Regions from separate parts of the Epibacterium sp. ABZ3_068 genome, predicted to be linked through region 1. Evidence: riboswitches for the same ligand, from Rfam matches in the RefSeq annotation. Region 1 holds a riboswitch; the other holds the start of a gene.
The links. A riboswitch is a leader RNA that binds a small molecule or an ion and turns the genes downstream of it on or off. The one in region 1 is predicted to bind cobalamin.
Positions count from the first base shown of each region.

Region 1 (7,462 bases):
GGTGGAATTCGGCAATGGCGCCAAAAGACCCCATGTTCCAGCCGCAATCTTCTTGCATCAGCGCATCTTTCAGCACCTGTTGAAGCTCAGGCATGTGCTGCCTTCCTGTTGGTTGATTTCCATTCCAAGGCGCCCAAATGGACAGCCTGGTAAACGGCTTTGCCTATGGCTTCGCCGGTAGCGGTATGCAGCCCGGCATAGGGAGTTGCACCAGCCGGTGCCGCCACCGCGACACAGTCAGTTCCGGTACCGGTCGCGATGCCGCCATGCAGGGCGATGCCCGCCTCCATCACTGCGGCGGTGCGGGCCTGAACCGCTATTCCCATTGCCTCGATCAGCGCGGCCTGGGTCAGTCCTTCGGAGAGGCGCAGGGCGACATTGATGGTGCCCCAGTTGCGGCTGGCGTAGTCCATCCGGCTGCCGACCCGTTCAGCATTGGACAAGCCGACAGTGGCCACCGCATAAGCGCTGATGCCTTCTACAGTGGCTGAGGCCTCGCAATAGCGGCGCACATCCCGCGAGGTAAGGAAGGCCACGGCATCCTCGCTGCCCCTATGCGCCAGTTCACCTGCGAACCACTCGGTGACATCCAGATCACGCGGCAGGTCGCTGTTGCGGACTTCGCGCCACAGGATGCGGCGGGCGGTGACAAGACCGGGACGGTTCACAGCCCAGCTCAGCACCTGCATTTCGGCGCCAAGGTCAAACACGATCCAGGGGCGATCCAGGGTGACAGATCCCATCACAGCACCTGCAGCGGCTGGAACACCGGCCCTTGCGCCGTCTGCTCATGCCAGACCGAGATGCCAAAGGCGCGGGCCATGAGGTCGGGCGTCAGCACTTCGGCGGGCGGCCCGTCGGCGAGGATGCTGCCGTCGGCCAGCAGGATCAGCCGGGTACAGTGGCGCGCCGCCAGCCCCAGGTCATGCAGCGAGACCAGCGCCGTACGCCCCTCGGCTACGAGGGCGGCAAAGACCTCCATGGTAGAAATCTGATGCGCCGGATCAAGCCCGGCGGCGGGTTCATCGGCCATCAACAGCGGCGTGTCCTGCGCCAGGGCACGGGCAATCAGAGCGCGGGCCTGCTCGCCGCCCGACAGGCGCGACGCCGCCCGCTCGCGAAACAGCTCCAGTCCCATGCGGGCGATGGCCTGTTCCACCAGCGCTTGATCGCGGGGCGGCAGCCGCAGCCCCTGCGGCAGATGCGGCAGGCGGCCAAGGGCCACCAGCCGCTCCACCGGGATCGGCCAGGCGATTTCGCGCGATTGCGGCATCCAGGCGACCGTGCGGGCGCGCTCTGCCGCGCTCATCTCTGCTAGCGAGCTGTGCCCCTGCGCCGGGATCAGCCCCAGCGCCGCGCGCATCAGGCTACTTTTGCCCGCGCCGTTTGGCCCCAGCAGGCCGACAAACTCCCCCTCCCGGATGGTGAAGGACACATCGCGCAGCACCGGGCGGTTACGCAAGGTGACGGAGAGGTTCCGGACCGAAAGCACGCTCATGCCAGCCCCTTTCGGGTCTTGTAGATCAGATGCAGGAACAGCGGCGCGCCAACCAGGGCGGTGACCACGCCCAGTTTCAGGTCGCGCGACGGCAGGATGATCCGCACGGCAATATCCGCCAGTTGCAACATGATGGCACCGCCAAGCGCCGAGGCCCACAACAGCCGCGAGGGTTGGCCGCCCACCAGCGGGCGCAGAATATGCGGCACCACCAGACCGATGAAGCCGATCGCTCCGGCCACAGCGGTCGCACCGCCGACGATACCGGCGGTTCCGATCACCAGCAGCAACCGCATCCGGTTCAGGTTCATCCCCATGGTCTGCGCCGCGTCCTCGCCCAGGGTCAGCGCATCAAGGCCCCGCGCAAGCGCCAGCAGGATTGCCGCCCCCGTCAACGCAAAGGGCAGCACCAGCCAGACATGCAGCATCGAACGATCCGCCAGCGAGCCCATCATCCAGAACACGATCTCATTGGCGGCAAAGGGATTGGGCGACAGGTTCAGCACCAGCGACGTGAGCGCCGCCGCGATCGCCGAGATCGCGATCCCCGCCAGGATCAGCGTCAGCGAGTCTCCCTGCGGTCCGGCCAGCGCCATCACCAGAAACACCCCCGCCAAAGCTCCGGCAAGCGCCGCCAGTGGCAGGCCCAGGGTCAGGCTCGCCGCCAGCCCGGCATTGATCGCCAGCACCGCCCCCAGCGCCGCCGAGGAGGACACGCCGATCAATCCCGGCTCTGCCAGCGGGTTGCGCAGATAGCCCTGCATGGCCGCCCCCGCCAGCCCAAGCCCGCCGCCGATGATCACTGCCAGCAAGGCGCGCGGTAGCCGGATTTCCCGCATCACAAGGGTCAGCGGTCCGTAGCCGTCATCAAACAGCGCTGCCAGGCTCTCGGTCGCGCGCACATCCGCCGGTCCCACCGTGAGCGACAGCAGGAACAGCACCAGCATCGTGACGCTGAGGGCGATCATCAGACGGGTCATTTGCGGTCCTCCTGCGCCACAAACAGGCGGCGCTCTGCAGCGAGGGCCTCGACCGCGCGCAAGACATGCGGGGTGCCGCAGACCCAATCCGCGTCGCGGATCTGTCCGGCACCGCTGCGGGCGGCCAGATGGCGCACCACCGGATGCGCGAGATTTTCCTCGCTGCGCGAGGCGCGCGGATAGGGGGATGTTGCGACCAGGAGATCCGGCGCCGACATCGCCAGCACTTCCAGCGGCATGTGGCCGGAGCCACCAAAGCCCAGCTCATCCGCGATATTGCGCAGCCCCGCCGCCCGCAGAATCTGGCCTGCCAGGGTGCGGCTGCCGGAGGTGAACCCATTGGCGGCATAAAGCGCGGCGCGCGGGCGTTCGCCTTCGGCCCCCTGCAACAAGGCAAGCCGCTTGTCATAGTCGGCCAGCAGATCGCGGGCAGCTTCCTCGCGGTCCAGGACTTTGCCCATTTTCAGGATCCGCTCCCGCACATCCTGTAGCGAATCCGCAGGCTGGAACACCACCACCGGCACGCCAAGGCGTTGCAGCATATCCGTGGTCGCCCGGGTCGAAAACGCACCCGCCAGCACCAGGTCAGGCTTCAACAGATAGATCTCCTCGGCCAGACCGTGGTTGGCGGGATAGGCCATGGCCGCGTCCGCCATGGCCGAGGCGCGTGTGTCCTGCGCGATGTAGGAGACCGAGGCAAGCTGGCCGGGCGCCGCAAGCAGCATCGCCAGCTGGTCAGTGCAGAGGTTCATCGACACCACGCGCGATGGCCCGGCAAAAGTACCGGTGGCGGCCCATAGAAGAGCAAGGATTATGCCGGGCAGTTTGCGCATGGATCAGAACGAGGCCCGTACGCCGATATAGGCGGCGCGGCCGCGTTTGGCGTAGCCCCAGACGTCCGCGTAGTCCTCGTCGAACAGGTTGGTGACACGCCCGGTCAGCACCACGTTATCCGTCAGCTCATACTGAGCAGCCACATCAACGGTGGTGTAATCCGGCAGCTCAGCGGTGGCAAAGGAGCCAAAGAACTGACTGTCCCAATTGCCTGCCACATGCCGGATGTCCGTGGTGACAGAGCCGCGGCCGTTGAAAGTATCCAGTGTGGCACTCAGTAGAAGCTCGTGCTCCGGGCGGCGGATCTCAACCGAGCCATTGGGGTTGGTGGCGTCCAGATAAGTGTAGGACAGGCGCAGATCGAGGTATTCGCTGGCTTCCAGGCTTGCAGCCAGCTCAACCCCCTTGCGATCACTGTCACCGGCTTGGTTGCGGTAGGAGAACGTGGTTGCGTTCACCATGTAGCTCTCGATCTCGCCTGTCAGCGTCTCGTCGAAATAGGTCACATCAACCAGGCCGCGCCCTTGAAGGAACGGCACCTCAATCCCGAAATCGAAGCTGCGGTTTTCCTCCGGCTGCAAGTTCGGATTGCCGAGGTAGGTGGTGGAGCCGAAGGTGCTGTTGGCAAACAGCTCAAAGTAAGAGGGGTTCACAACACCGGTGCCAGCCGAGCTGTGCAGGCGCACGCCGCTGCCAGCAAACGTGTAGGAAGCACTGGCGGTCCAGCTGGTGGCGTCTTCGAATACGCTGTTGCTGTCGTGGCGCACCCCGAGCTGCAGGTCCAGGCCGTTGGCAAAGCTGCCGCGGTATTCCAGGGCAATCGAATTGGTTTCGCGCGCAAAGGCCGGGTTGGAACTGCTGGAGTCCTCTTCCCATTCCAGCATTGCGTTCAGAAGATGGTCTGCTTGATCAGCCTGCTGCCCGTCCAGGCCGAAGCTCAGCAGGTACTTTGCTGCTTCAGTCTTGGTCTCGGTCGGGGTACCGCCATTGAAGGACCGGTCAAAGTCAGTGCGTTCGATTGACAGGCGGTGTTTTAGGCGGCCGCCTAATGTGTCCAGTTCAGCATAGACCTGAGCCAGCTGCTCATCCCGGTCACTGAATTGCGTCGGATCATCCACGACATAGCTGGCCGCGTCCGTTGCGGTGAATGAGGTGCTGTCGCTGTCATAGCGTTCATCCGAAGTGCGGAAGTTGAAGCCAATCTTCAGCCGGTCGGTGACCAGGTAGTCACCTTTCAATTGCAGTGTATTGCGGCGGATGCCGTCTTCTTCACCGCCATCGCCCGAGGTGTCATAGCCGTCGTCATTGTCATGGGCGAAGCTGAAGGCGATACCGCCGCGCTCGGTCCGCGACGAAACCCGGGCCGAGGCCCGGTAGCCGTCAGAGCCTGCTTCCGCGCTGCCGCCGTATTCCGTGCCGATGCCGCCGGACTTGGTGATGATGTTGATCACACCGGCCGAGGCGTTGGAGCCGTAGAACACCGACTGCGGGCCGCGCAGAACCTCGATCCGCTCGATATTGGCAGTGTCCAGGCCGGAAAGAATGTACTCGCTGTCACCGCCCGAGGCTTCGACGCCGTCGATCAGGATCAGAGTGTGATTGGCTTCGGCACCGCGGATGCGGACCTGGGTAAAACTGTCGCCGGAGCCGTTCACCATCAGGCCGGGGACCGAACGCAGCGCGTCCTGGACGGTGGTGGTCCCGCGATCTTCGATTTCTTCGCTGGTCAGGACTGAGACTGAGCGGCCGTATTTTTGGGCCTCGACCGGCGTAAAGCCGCCGGAGACGATGATCTCTCCCAGATCGGTGACCTCGTCATCCTGGGCGGTCGCGATTACAGGGGCGGCGGCCAGGGCCGCGGCTAGGGACAGGCTTGCCTTGCGCATATTCCATTCCTCCCGGCCCGCGCAGCAAGCACAGGCCAAGCGGCTGCCCATGCCGGGCAGCATGTTCATAATTCTGGTCTTTGGAAGGCAATGCCCCCGCAGACGGTGAAAACTGCCACCACTACGGAAGGTCCGTTATCTTCGGCGCGCCCCGCACCGCGATAGGGTGATCATCCTGGCAGGTCTCCTGACTTGCGGGTCGAGGCTTTGCTGCGCCTTCCCGCCCCTTGGGGCAGTGGCATACCGCAGCATTGCTCTCCGCTCACAGTTGCGGGGGCAGTCACGGATTCGGCGCCTGTTGGCTACACCTCACCGTGTTCCCTTTTAACCGGATGGTCTCCCAGCCGGACCAGAATGGCCAGGACTTAGGCAAACTGAACTTAATCTGTCAAGCGCCAAAGTCTAGTGAGACGGCTTAGAGAGGGCGCCAAAAGGCGTCATCGCGAGAAACTGATTTCGTTAAACTGTTAAAACTGAATACTACTTCGGGAAATGGAGGACTGATGCGGTTAGGCTCAAAGTCCTTACTCGGAAGCAAAGGTGCATACGTATCTCGCAGTATATGATTGAAGCAGATGAACTGCATGCCAGACTCACTGCCGGCGGTGAACCTCAATCAGTGCATCTACCGCAGAACAGCTGCTTTGGTCCTGCGGCACTGTGGCTTCTTCGATGCTGAGGAACGTCTGAAATGGCTCGGTCAGGCTGATCCATTGCGTCGACTAGTGCCGACCTTGGAAACGCAACTTTCCTCGCATAGCTGCCGCTGAGATCAGGCGCAGCATTCGGTAGAATTGGGCTCAAACCGGATCTTCGCCGCAATCTGCGCCAAGGTCTGCATTGTAAATTTAGATTGCCACCGGCTTCCGAACATGCCGAGGAACGACGCGCTGCCAATCCAAGCCTTCAAACAGGGCCTCGAATTGGGAACGGTTGATAGTGATAACGCCATCTGACATTCGCGGCCAAACAAAACCGGCGCCTTCAATTCGTTTGTAGGTCATGACGAGACCTGTCCCATCCCAAACAAGAATTTTCATACGATCGGACCGTTTCGCGCGAAATATGAAGATGGCGCCGCTGAATGGGTCCAGTTCAAATTCATTCAGAACGATTGCCGCTAGCCCGTCCATTCCTTTGCGAAAATCAACGGGCTTGGAAGCGAGGTAGAGTTTGAAGTTTCCGGAAGGCGAGATCATGAGAGCGTTTGGATTACTTGCAGTAAGTCGGACACCGGGTAGGAGGCAGGTAGCGAAATCTCTAGCTGGTCGCTGCGCAAAATGATCTCAGATGTGTCTATTGAATCTTCTGAATCCTCTCGAATCAGAATTTCTGCGAACGTTTTTTCTTCGCGTACTTCAGTTTTGCAGCCCTTGGACCGTCGGACATCAGAACGCCATTTGTAGATGAGTGACTGCGAAACTTTGCAAGTCTTCATGACTTCACGTACTGACAGCTCGCCGTTCTTTAGCCCGCTGTCTACGAACCTTTTGAAACTTGGCGGCCAAACGCGGCGCCCTCCGGCGTGAACCTCGATTTTGAAACCGTAGACTTCGAAAGACTGTCCTGACTGATCCATGCCGCGACCTCATTTGTTTTGAGGCATTATTGCATAACACTGGTAGCGTTGTGGGAGCTGTTTCGGGCCCTGGATACAACGCTTACATTCTGCATGGGCTTTCCTGGCGCGATGTAGTGCCAACCAACGCCAGTGTCCTGGCACCATCGCAGCACAGCATGAGATGTCATTTCCGTTCCGTTGTCGCTGACGATCATGTCGGGCTGACCGCGTCGGCGGATCAGTTCATCCAGTTCTCGGGTCATGCGTGAACCCGACAGCGAGCGATCCACGACCGTAGCCAGTGCTTCTCGGGTGCAGTCATCCACGATGCACAGCACGCGGAACCGTTGGCCGTCTGCGAAGGCATCTGACACGAAGTCCAACGACCAGCGCTGGTTTGCCCGTTCAGGCACCAGGATCGGCCTGCGCGTGCCCAGAGCCCGCTTACGAGAACGCCTGCGCCGCACGGCCAGCCCTTCCTCGCGGTAGAGCCGGAACAGTTTCTTGTGGTTCACCTCAAAACCCTCTCTGGCCAACAGGATGCCCAAACGGCGATATCCGAACCGACGGCGCTCGTTCGCCAGTTCACGCAGTCGTTTGCGCAGGGCGTCATCGCCCTGATCCTGCTTCTCATATTGAAAAACAGACCGATGCAGGCCCGCCAATTCGCACGCCCGACGCTCAGACAGGCCGTGCCGATCCA
Region 1 covers NZ_JBSWUV010000001.1:258,273-265,734, reverse strand. Annotated here, with positions in the region: gene ACXAEW_RS01335 (DUF6925 family protein) at 1-94, opposite strand, end outside; gene ACXAEW_RS01330 (adenosylcobinamide amidohydrolase) at 87-743, opposite strand; gene ACXAEW_RS01325 (ABC transporter ATP-binding protein) at 743-1,498, opposite strand; gene ACXAEW_RS01320 (FecCD family ABC transporter permease) at 1,495-2,478, opposite strand; gene ACXAEW_RS01315 (ABC transporter substrate-binding protein) at 2,475-3,311, opposite strand; gene ACXAEW_RS01310 (TonB-dependent receptor plug domain-containing protein) at 3,315-5,267, opposite strand; cobalamin riboswitch at 5,359-5,567, opposite strand; gene tnpB (IS66 family insertion sequence element accessory protein TnpB) at 6,047-6,397, opposite strand; partial or broken gene ACXAEW_RS01300 (IS3 family transposase) at 6,819-7,462, opposite strand, start outside.

Region 2 (7,462 bases), 1.6 Mb from region 1:
CTTGACTTGTCAGCCTATCCGAAAGCCAGGCTGCTGTCGCATCTGGCCGAGATGGGCCTGACCTCCGTGGCCATTGCCCGCGACGATCCTCTTGCTGATCGCCTGATACAGCGGGCAAGTGAGCCTGCCAACATATACCAAAACTAAAAAGCGAGACAAGCATGGCCCATTACGATGTCATATTCAAAAACGGTACGATTGCCAATCACGACGGCGTCGCAGAGGCCGATCTTGCCGTACACAATGGACATATTGCGGGCCTCGGCCATCTTGCATCGGACACGGCGGATCATGTCGTGGACTGCAAAGGCCTGCACATCCTGCCTGGCGTCATCGACACACAGGTTCATTTTCGTGAACCCGGCCTGACGCATAAGGAAGACTTTGAAACCGGCTCGCGCAGTGCGGTTATGGGCGGTGTGACAGGCGTATTCGAAATGCCGAACACCAATCCCCTGACCACGACCCGCGAGTCTTTCGACGCCAAAATCGCGGCTGCAACCAACCGCATGCACTGCGATTTCGCATTCTACATCGGCGGCACCCATGACAATGTGGCAGAGTTGCCCGAACTTGAAAAACTCCCCGGATGTGCAGGCATCAAAGTGTTTATGGGCTCCTCCACAGGCTCCCTTCTGGTGCAGGACGATGCCGGTGTCGAATCAATCCTGAACGCCATTTCACGCCGCGCGGCCTTTCACAGCGAAGATGAATGTATGCTGGAGCGGCGCAAAGGACTGCGTGTTCCCGGGGATCCGTCAAGCCATGCGGCCTGGCGCTCGCCCGAAGTTGCCCTGAACTGCACCAAGCGGCTCATCGCACTGGCCCATAAAACCGGCAAACGCATTCACGTGCTGCACATCTCGACCGGAGAGGAGATGGCCTATCTCGCCGATCACAAGGATGTGGCGAGTGTCGAGGTCACGCCTCACCACCTGACGCTGGACGAAACGGCCTACGCACGCCTTGGCACCTACGCCCAGATGAACCCGCCGATACGCTGCAAGGATCACCGCGCGCGGATTTGGGGCGGCGTGACCAATGGGGTGGCCGACATTCTCGGCTCCGACCACGCCCCCCACACGCGCGGGGAAAAGGACCAGCCATATCCGCAAAGCCACTCGGGTATGACCGGTGTACAAACGCTGGTGCCAATCATGCTGGATCACGTCAACGCAGGCCGGTTGAGCTTGGCTCGGCTCATAGACATGACCAGTGCCGGCCCCAATCGTCTGTTCGGGATCGCGGGAAAGGGGCGCATTGCCGTGGGCTTCGACGCCGATCTGACAATTGTGGATCTCAAACGTCGCGAAACCATCACCAATGATTGGATCGCCTCACGGGCAGGCTGGACCCCTTACGACGGTGAGAGTGTCACCGGTTGGCCGGTCGGAACCGTGGTGCGCGGCCATACCGTGATGTGGCAGGGCGAATTGAAAACCCCAGGTAAAGGGCAGCCGATGCGGTTTCTTGAGGCTTTGCCCCCGGTGTCTCGTTAGCTTACCGGCACTCTGGGGCCTTACTTCCCGTCACGGAACCGGCCATTCGTTATGCCTGCAAGATCGACAAGTCACCCAAGATCAGAACGGTAGTCGAAACGATATCATGTATCTGCCACTCTTGTAGGAGCAGCACAGCAACGCCCGACACGACGACACAAACTCGGTTTGTGGTTCTTCGCACAGTTCAGAGACCTCCTCTTCGCAATCGCCAAGCAGATTTGTCTGCGTGTCGTGGGACAGCCGGTTGAACAACCAATCGCACGCCAAGCGCTCTGTACCAATCACGCACGATGCAAAGCCTGCCGTTGGACGTTAGAAATCCCAGTCTTCGTCTTCCGTCGCAACGGCCTTGCCGATCACATAAGACGAGCCGGAGCCAGAGAAGAAATCATGGTTCTCGCTATCCGGGCTGAGCGCCGCCAAGATCGCCGGGTTCACCTCAGACACTTCTGGTGGGAACAGTGCCTCAAAGCCTAGGTTTTGCAGGGCCTTGTTTGCGTTGTAGTGCAAGAAGACCTTCACGTCCTCAGTTAGCCCAAGCTCGTCATAGAGCTCTTCGGTATATTCGTTTTCAATGCCGTACAGCTCAAACATCAGTGAAAAGGCATAGTCTTTCAGTTCTGCCTGTTTTACTTCCTCCAGTTTCTCAATCCCTCGCTGGAATTTGTAACCGATGTAATAGCCATGCACAGCCTCATCGCGGATAATCAGGCGGACAAGGTCAGCGGTGTTGGTCAGCTTGGCACGGCTTGACCAATACATCGGCAGGTAGAAGCCGGAGTAGAATAGGAAGCTTTCCAGAAACACGCTGGCGATTTTGCGCTTCAGTGGGTCGTTGCCCGGCGCGTAGGTGTCGAGAATGGTTCGCGCCTTGGCCTGCAAGTGCGGATTTTCTTCGGACCAGCGGAAGGCTTCGTCGATTTCTTTAGTGGAGCATAGCGTCGAGAAGATCGAAGAATAGCTTCGCGCGTGCACAGCTTCCATAAAAGCGATGTTGGTCAACACAGCCTCTTCATGCGGTGTGACAGCGTCGGGCATCAGCGACGGCGCACCAACGGTGTTCTGGATAGTGTCCAGCAGCGTTAGGCCGGTAAAAACACGGATGGTAAGCTGCTTTTCCTGATCGGTCAGAGTCGCCCAGCTTGGGATATCGTTGGAAAGCGGCACCTTCTCCGGCAGCCAAAAGTTTACGGTCAGGCGGTTCCAGACCTCTAGGTCCTTCTCATCGTCCATCCGGTTCCAGTTGATCGCGCGGGTGATCTGGGTCTCAGTCAGGTCTTTCATGTTTCTCTCCGATCACAGCGAGCAGGATACGCAGCCCTGAACCTCGGTGCCCTCTAGGGCTTCCTGGCGCAGGCGCACGTAGTAGACGGTCTTGATGCCCTTCTTCCAAGCATAGATCTGGGCTTTGTTTATGTCGCGGGTTGTGGCCTCTGCCGGGAAGAACAAGGTCAGCGACAGGCCCTGATCCACATGCTCGGTGGCCGCCGCATAAGTGTCGATCAGAGCCTCGGGGCCGATCTCATAGGCGTCACGGTAGTATTCCAGATTCTCATTGTTCATGAAGGCGGCAGGGTAGTAGACGCGGCCGATCTTACCTTCTTTACGGATCTCGATCTTGGACACGATCGGGTGAATCGAGGAGGTCGAGTTGTTGATATAGGAGATCGAACCGGTCGGCGGCACAGCTTGAAGGTTGCGGTTGAACAACCCGTGTTTCATCACATCGGCTTTCAAAACCGCCCAATCCTCCCGCGTTGGAAGGTCAACACCGTCAAACAGCATTTTGACGGTTTCGCTTTCGGGCAACCAGTCGCGGTCGGTGTATTTGTCAAAGAACACGCCAGAGGCATAGTTGGAACACTCAAAGCCCTTAAAGCTTGTGCCACGTTCCTTGGCAAGGTCACAGGACGTTCGGATCGCATGATAGGCCACAGCAGCAAAATAGACCGACGTGAATTCCACACCTTCAGCGCTGCCATAGTGCACCCGTTCCCGAGCCAGGTAGCCATGCAGATTCATCTGCCCAAGACCAATGGCGTGACTGTCATCATTGCCTTTGCGCACAGATGGCACAGAGTCGATAGCCGACATTTCAGAAACCGCGGTCAGCGCGCGGATCGCAGCACCCACGGTGCGGCCAAGGTCGTTGCCATCCATTGTTTTGGCGATGTTCAGCGAGCCAAGGTTACAGGAAATATCACTGCCCATTTTGGCATAGCTGAGATCATCATTGAACTCAGACGCCTCGTTTACCTGCAGGATTTCGGAACACAGGTTGGACATGTTGATCCGGCCCGCAATCGGGTTCATCCGGTTCACCGTGTCCTCAAACATCACGTAAGGGTAACCACTCTCAAACTGGATTTCGGCGATTGTCTGGAAGAACTCGCGCGCGTTCACCTTGGATTTACGAATGCGTTTATCGTCGACCATTTCCTCATATTTCTCGGTGACCGAGATCTCGGAAAACGGCACGCCATAAACCTTTTCCACATCATGCGGAGAGAACAGATACATCTCCGCGTTTTTCTTGGCCAACTCAAAGGTGATGTCCGGGATCACGACGCCAAGCGACAGGGTTTTGATGCGAATTTTCTCATCTGCGTTTTCACGCTTGGTATCGAGAAAGCGCATGATGTCTGGGTGGTGGGCGTTCAGATAGACCGCACCGGCCCCCTGACGTGCGCCGAGCTGATTGGCGTAGGAGAAGCTGTCTTCGAGCAGCTTCATGACCGGGATCACTCCAGACGATTGATTTTCAATGCCTTTGATCGGAGCGCCGTGTTCGCGGATGTTGGTCAACAACAGCGCCACACCGCCACCACGCTTGGATAGTTGCAGCGCCGAGTTGATGCCTCGGCCGATGCTTTCCATGTTGTCTTCCAGCCGTAGTAGGAAGCAGGAAATCAACTCCCCACGTGAGGCTTTGCCAGCGTTCAGGAAAGTCGGTGTCGCAGGTTGGAAACGGCCTTCAAGAATTTCCTCCATAAAGGACATCGCCAGCGCTTCGTCGCCACGCGCCAATGTCAGAGATGTCATCACGACGCGGTCTTCATAGCGTTCTAGAAACCGCTGCCCGTCACGGGTTTTGAGCGTGTAGGATGTGTAATACTTGAACGCTCCAAGGAAGGTCGGGAAGCGGAACTTCTTTGCATACGCCTCATCCCAGATCTTGCGCATGAAGCTCTTGGAGTACTGATCCAACACCGCCTCTTCATAGTAGCCTTCGCTGACAAGATAGCCGAGCTTTTCCTCCAACGAGTGGAAGAACACTGTGTTCTGGTTGACGTGCTGCAGGAAATACTGGCGCGCCGCCATGCGGTCAGCGTCAAATCGGATTTTGCCGTCCCCGTCATAAAGGTTCAGCATCGCGTTCAAAGCGTGATAGTCCAAAGTGCTCAGCTCACGGTCGAGCATAGGTTGCCCCCCAATTTTCGCAGCCCGTCTGTGACGCGGGCGATATCCGTTTCAGTGCCTGCCAGCTCCAAAGTGTAGAGCAGCGGCACGTTGCATTTTTCAGAGATGATGCGGCCCGCAAGCGCGTAGGTCGTACCGAAGTTTCGATTGCCTGTACCGATCACGCCACAAATGTGCCTGCGCCGCCGCAGGTCATTGAGAAACCGGATCACCGGTTTGGGCACCGCTCCTCTGCCTTGTCCATCCGCATAGGTCGGACACACCAAAACAAAAGGCACATCCACCGTCGGCAGCGGCGCTTCCGGCTCTATCGCGATGCGCATAGAAACCCAACCGAGCCGCGTCACAAAGCGGTGTGTGTTGCCAGAAGCGGACGAGAAATAGACAAGTGCCGGATCGCGGCCCGCCACGTTAGGAGGCCAAACGGGCAATCATGTCTGGGCGGAAGCCAGACCAATGTGCTCCGTTGGCTTCCACTACCGGGGCTTGGCGATAGCCCAGTTCAGTCACACGGGTCAGCGCGGAGGTATCTTCGGTCAAATCCACTACATCGTAGCTGATGCCTTTAGCATCTAGTGCACGTGTTGTGGCAGTGCATTGTACGCAAGCGGGTTTGGAATAAACGATGATGCTCATCTGTCCTCTTTCTGTTTTCTGTTGTCAAAGTCGAGGACACAGTGCAGGACAAACCCATTGCACGCCCCCGAACCCTCCGTTCGTGGTCTTTTTTGTGCTGACGGCAGGTCTCCTGACTCGCGGATCTATGCTTGGCTGGCCTTCCCGAAAGCAGCACTTTCAGTGGCGTGTTCAACCTTGCTCACCGCTTACAGTTGCGGGGGCAGTGCCGGATTTTCACCGGCTTCCCTCTTAGCCTTCGAGTAGAATCGAAGGAACCGAAGCAACACCATATTGGGTATATAGGAAGGCCACCGTCAACATATAGGTTTGGGTTGACATTTTCTTTTTTAACCCCGGAAGGCAGCCAAAGCTACACAGAGAACGGAACTGGGTACATTGCTTGTGAAACAATCGAGTGCAAAAAACTGATTTGGGATCGTTTCGACCAAATTGCAGCCCGTAATTTTAGACACATCGCACATGGCTTAGTCGAATTCGAAACGGTAGGGCTTTCAACAGAGTCTTCATGTGATACGGGTAAACAACTCTAGGCGAAGCAACCGTTCGCGCAGGCCGCAGCGAAGGGTTTCGCTTTCAGTTGATTCTGTGGAAAAACAACGTGTTGCTGGCGCAGAAAATAGCGTTTCAAACAAAGCGCGAGTACCTTTCTGATCAGGCTTTGCGCGTTTGCTGCGGTGCAGGAAAGATCTTCGCCAGTTTGCGGAGGTTTTGGGCGGTGGCGGCGAGGAGGAATTCATCGTTTGCGCCGCATGGACCGCGCAATCGGAGCCGCCCCAACCCGAGGATGCGTTTGAGGTGGGCAAAGAGCATTTCCACCTTCTTTCGTAGTCGCATCGAGATCGCATATTGCTTTGTTTTGGCAATGTCGCGGGCGACCTGACGGGCATCTTCGTATTCTTCGTGAGTGATCTTGCGTGCGTCGGCGGTGGGACAGCACTTGGCTTTGGATGGGCAGGCCTGACAGGTCAGCTTAAGGGCGCGATATCGCGAGACAGCTTTGCCGGTTGGGCCCCGGTTCGGGTCAGAGTAGTTGCGGCAAAACTGTTTATGCAACGTAGAAATCTGCGGGTGCATTGTCTGGCGTGGCGCAGTGCGGCTTTGAACTTGGCCATTTATGGTAGATGCAGCTAGACAAGAGGACAAATTCTCAGGCCGCAGGACTGAGCTGCCGTTCGCCTTAAAGATGACAATGGCTTTCGTCAGCCTCAAGCGAGCTTTTCGCCTTGTTCATTGGCGTAGAAAGGGAACCTGAGATCGGTGTCGATGCCGAGATAGAATATGCCACAGATCGAACGTGGCACCCGGCCAAATATCAGCGAAAATCTCCAAAGTCCCCGGCGTGATAAACCAATGGCCGCGCGGCTTGATCGCATCTCAAATGGGTAACAGCCCCAAGAAAAATCGTATGATCCCCGGCATCCCATTCATTGGCTATATCCGCACTTAAAACAGCTGATGCACCGCGTAAAGTGGCAAGGCCCTCCGCGTCCTCAAAGAGGTTTTCCATTTGACTGTAGGTTTGTCCTGCAAAATGCAAAGCATGTTGCCGCATATCATGGCTAAGGATGTTCACGGCGAACCGGCCAGATCCCCGAAGCTTTTCACGCAGCTTTGACCGCTTGGAGAGCGAAATGGCGATCAATGGCGGATCGAGAGACACGGACATAAACGCGCTGACGGTTGCGCCGTGTACACCGTCCAACGTGCGCGTGGTGACGACGGTCACACCGGTTGCAAAACGCCCGCAACAGTCGCGAAATGCACGTGGATTAATGGAGCGAGGAGTGGGAACGTCATACATTGTGCATACTTTTGACAGGTCGGGGAGATGCGCTTGCCTACGTGGGGTGGCAAGCGTGTTTTTCTGAAGGGGCGGCTTGGCTGGGCGCACTTAGGCGGCG
Region 2 covers NZ_JBSWUV010000001.1:1,815,642-1,823,103, forward strand. Annotated here, with positions in the region: gene ribD (bifunctional diaminohydroxyphosphoribosylaminopyrimidine deaminase/5-amino-6-(5-phosphoribosylamino)uracil reductase RibD) at 1-147, shown strand, start outside; gene ACXAEW_RS08715 (dihydroorotase) at 162-1,499, shown strand; gene nrdF (class 1b ribonucleoside-diphosphate reductase subunit beta) at 1,815-2,786, opposite strand; gene nrdE (class 1b ribonucleoside-diphosphate reductase subunit alpha) at 2,799-4,922, opposite strand; gene nrdI (class Ib ribonucleoside-diphosphate reductase assembly flavoprotein NrdI) at 4,904-5,332, opposite strand; gene nrdH (glutaredoxin-like protein NrdH) at 5,334-5,558, opposite strand; cobalamin riboswitch at 5,644-5,835, opposite strand; partial or broken gene ACXAEW_RS08740 (transposase) at 6,213-6,608, opposite strand; gene ACXAEW_RS08745 (flavin reductase family protein) at 6,874-7,362, opposite strand; gene ACXAEW_RS08750 (methionine synthase) at 7,453-7,462, opposite strand, start outside.
Region 2: another riboswitch for cobalamin. It lies ahead of nrdH (glutaredoxin-like protein NrdH); the one in region 1 lies ahead of ACXAEW_RS01310 (TonB-dependent receptor plug domain-containing protein).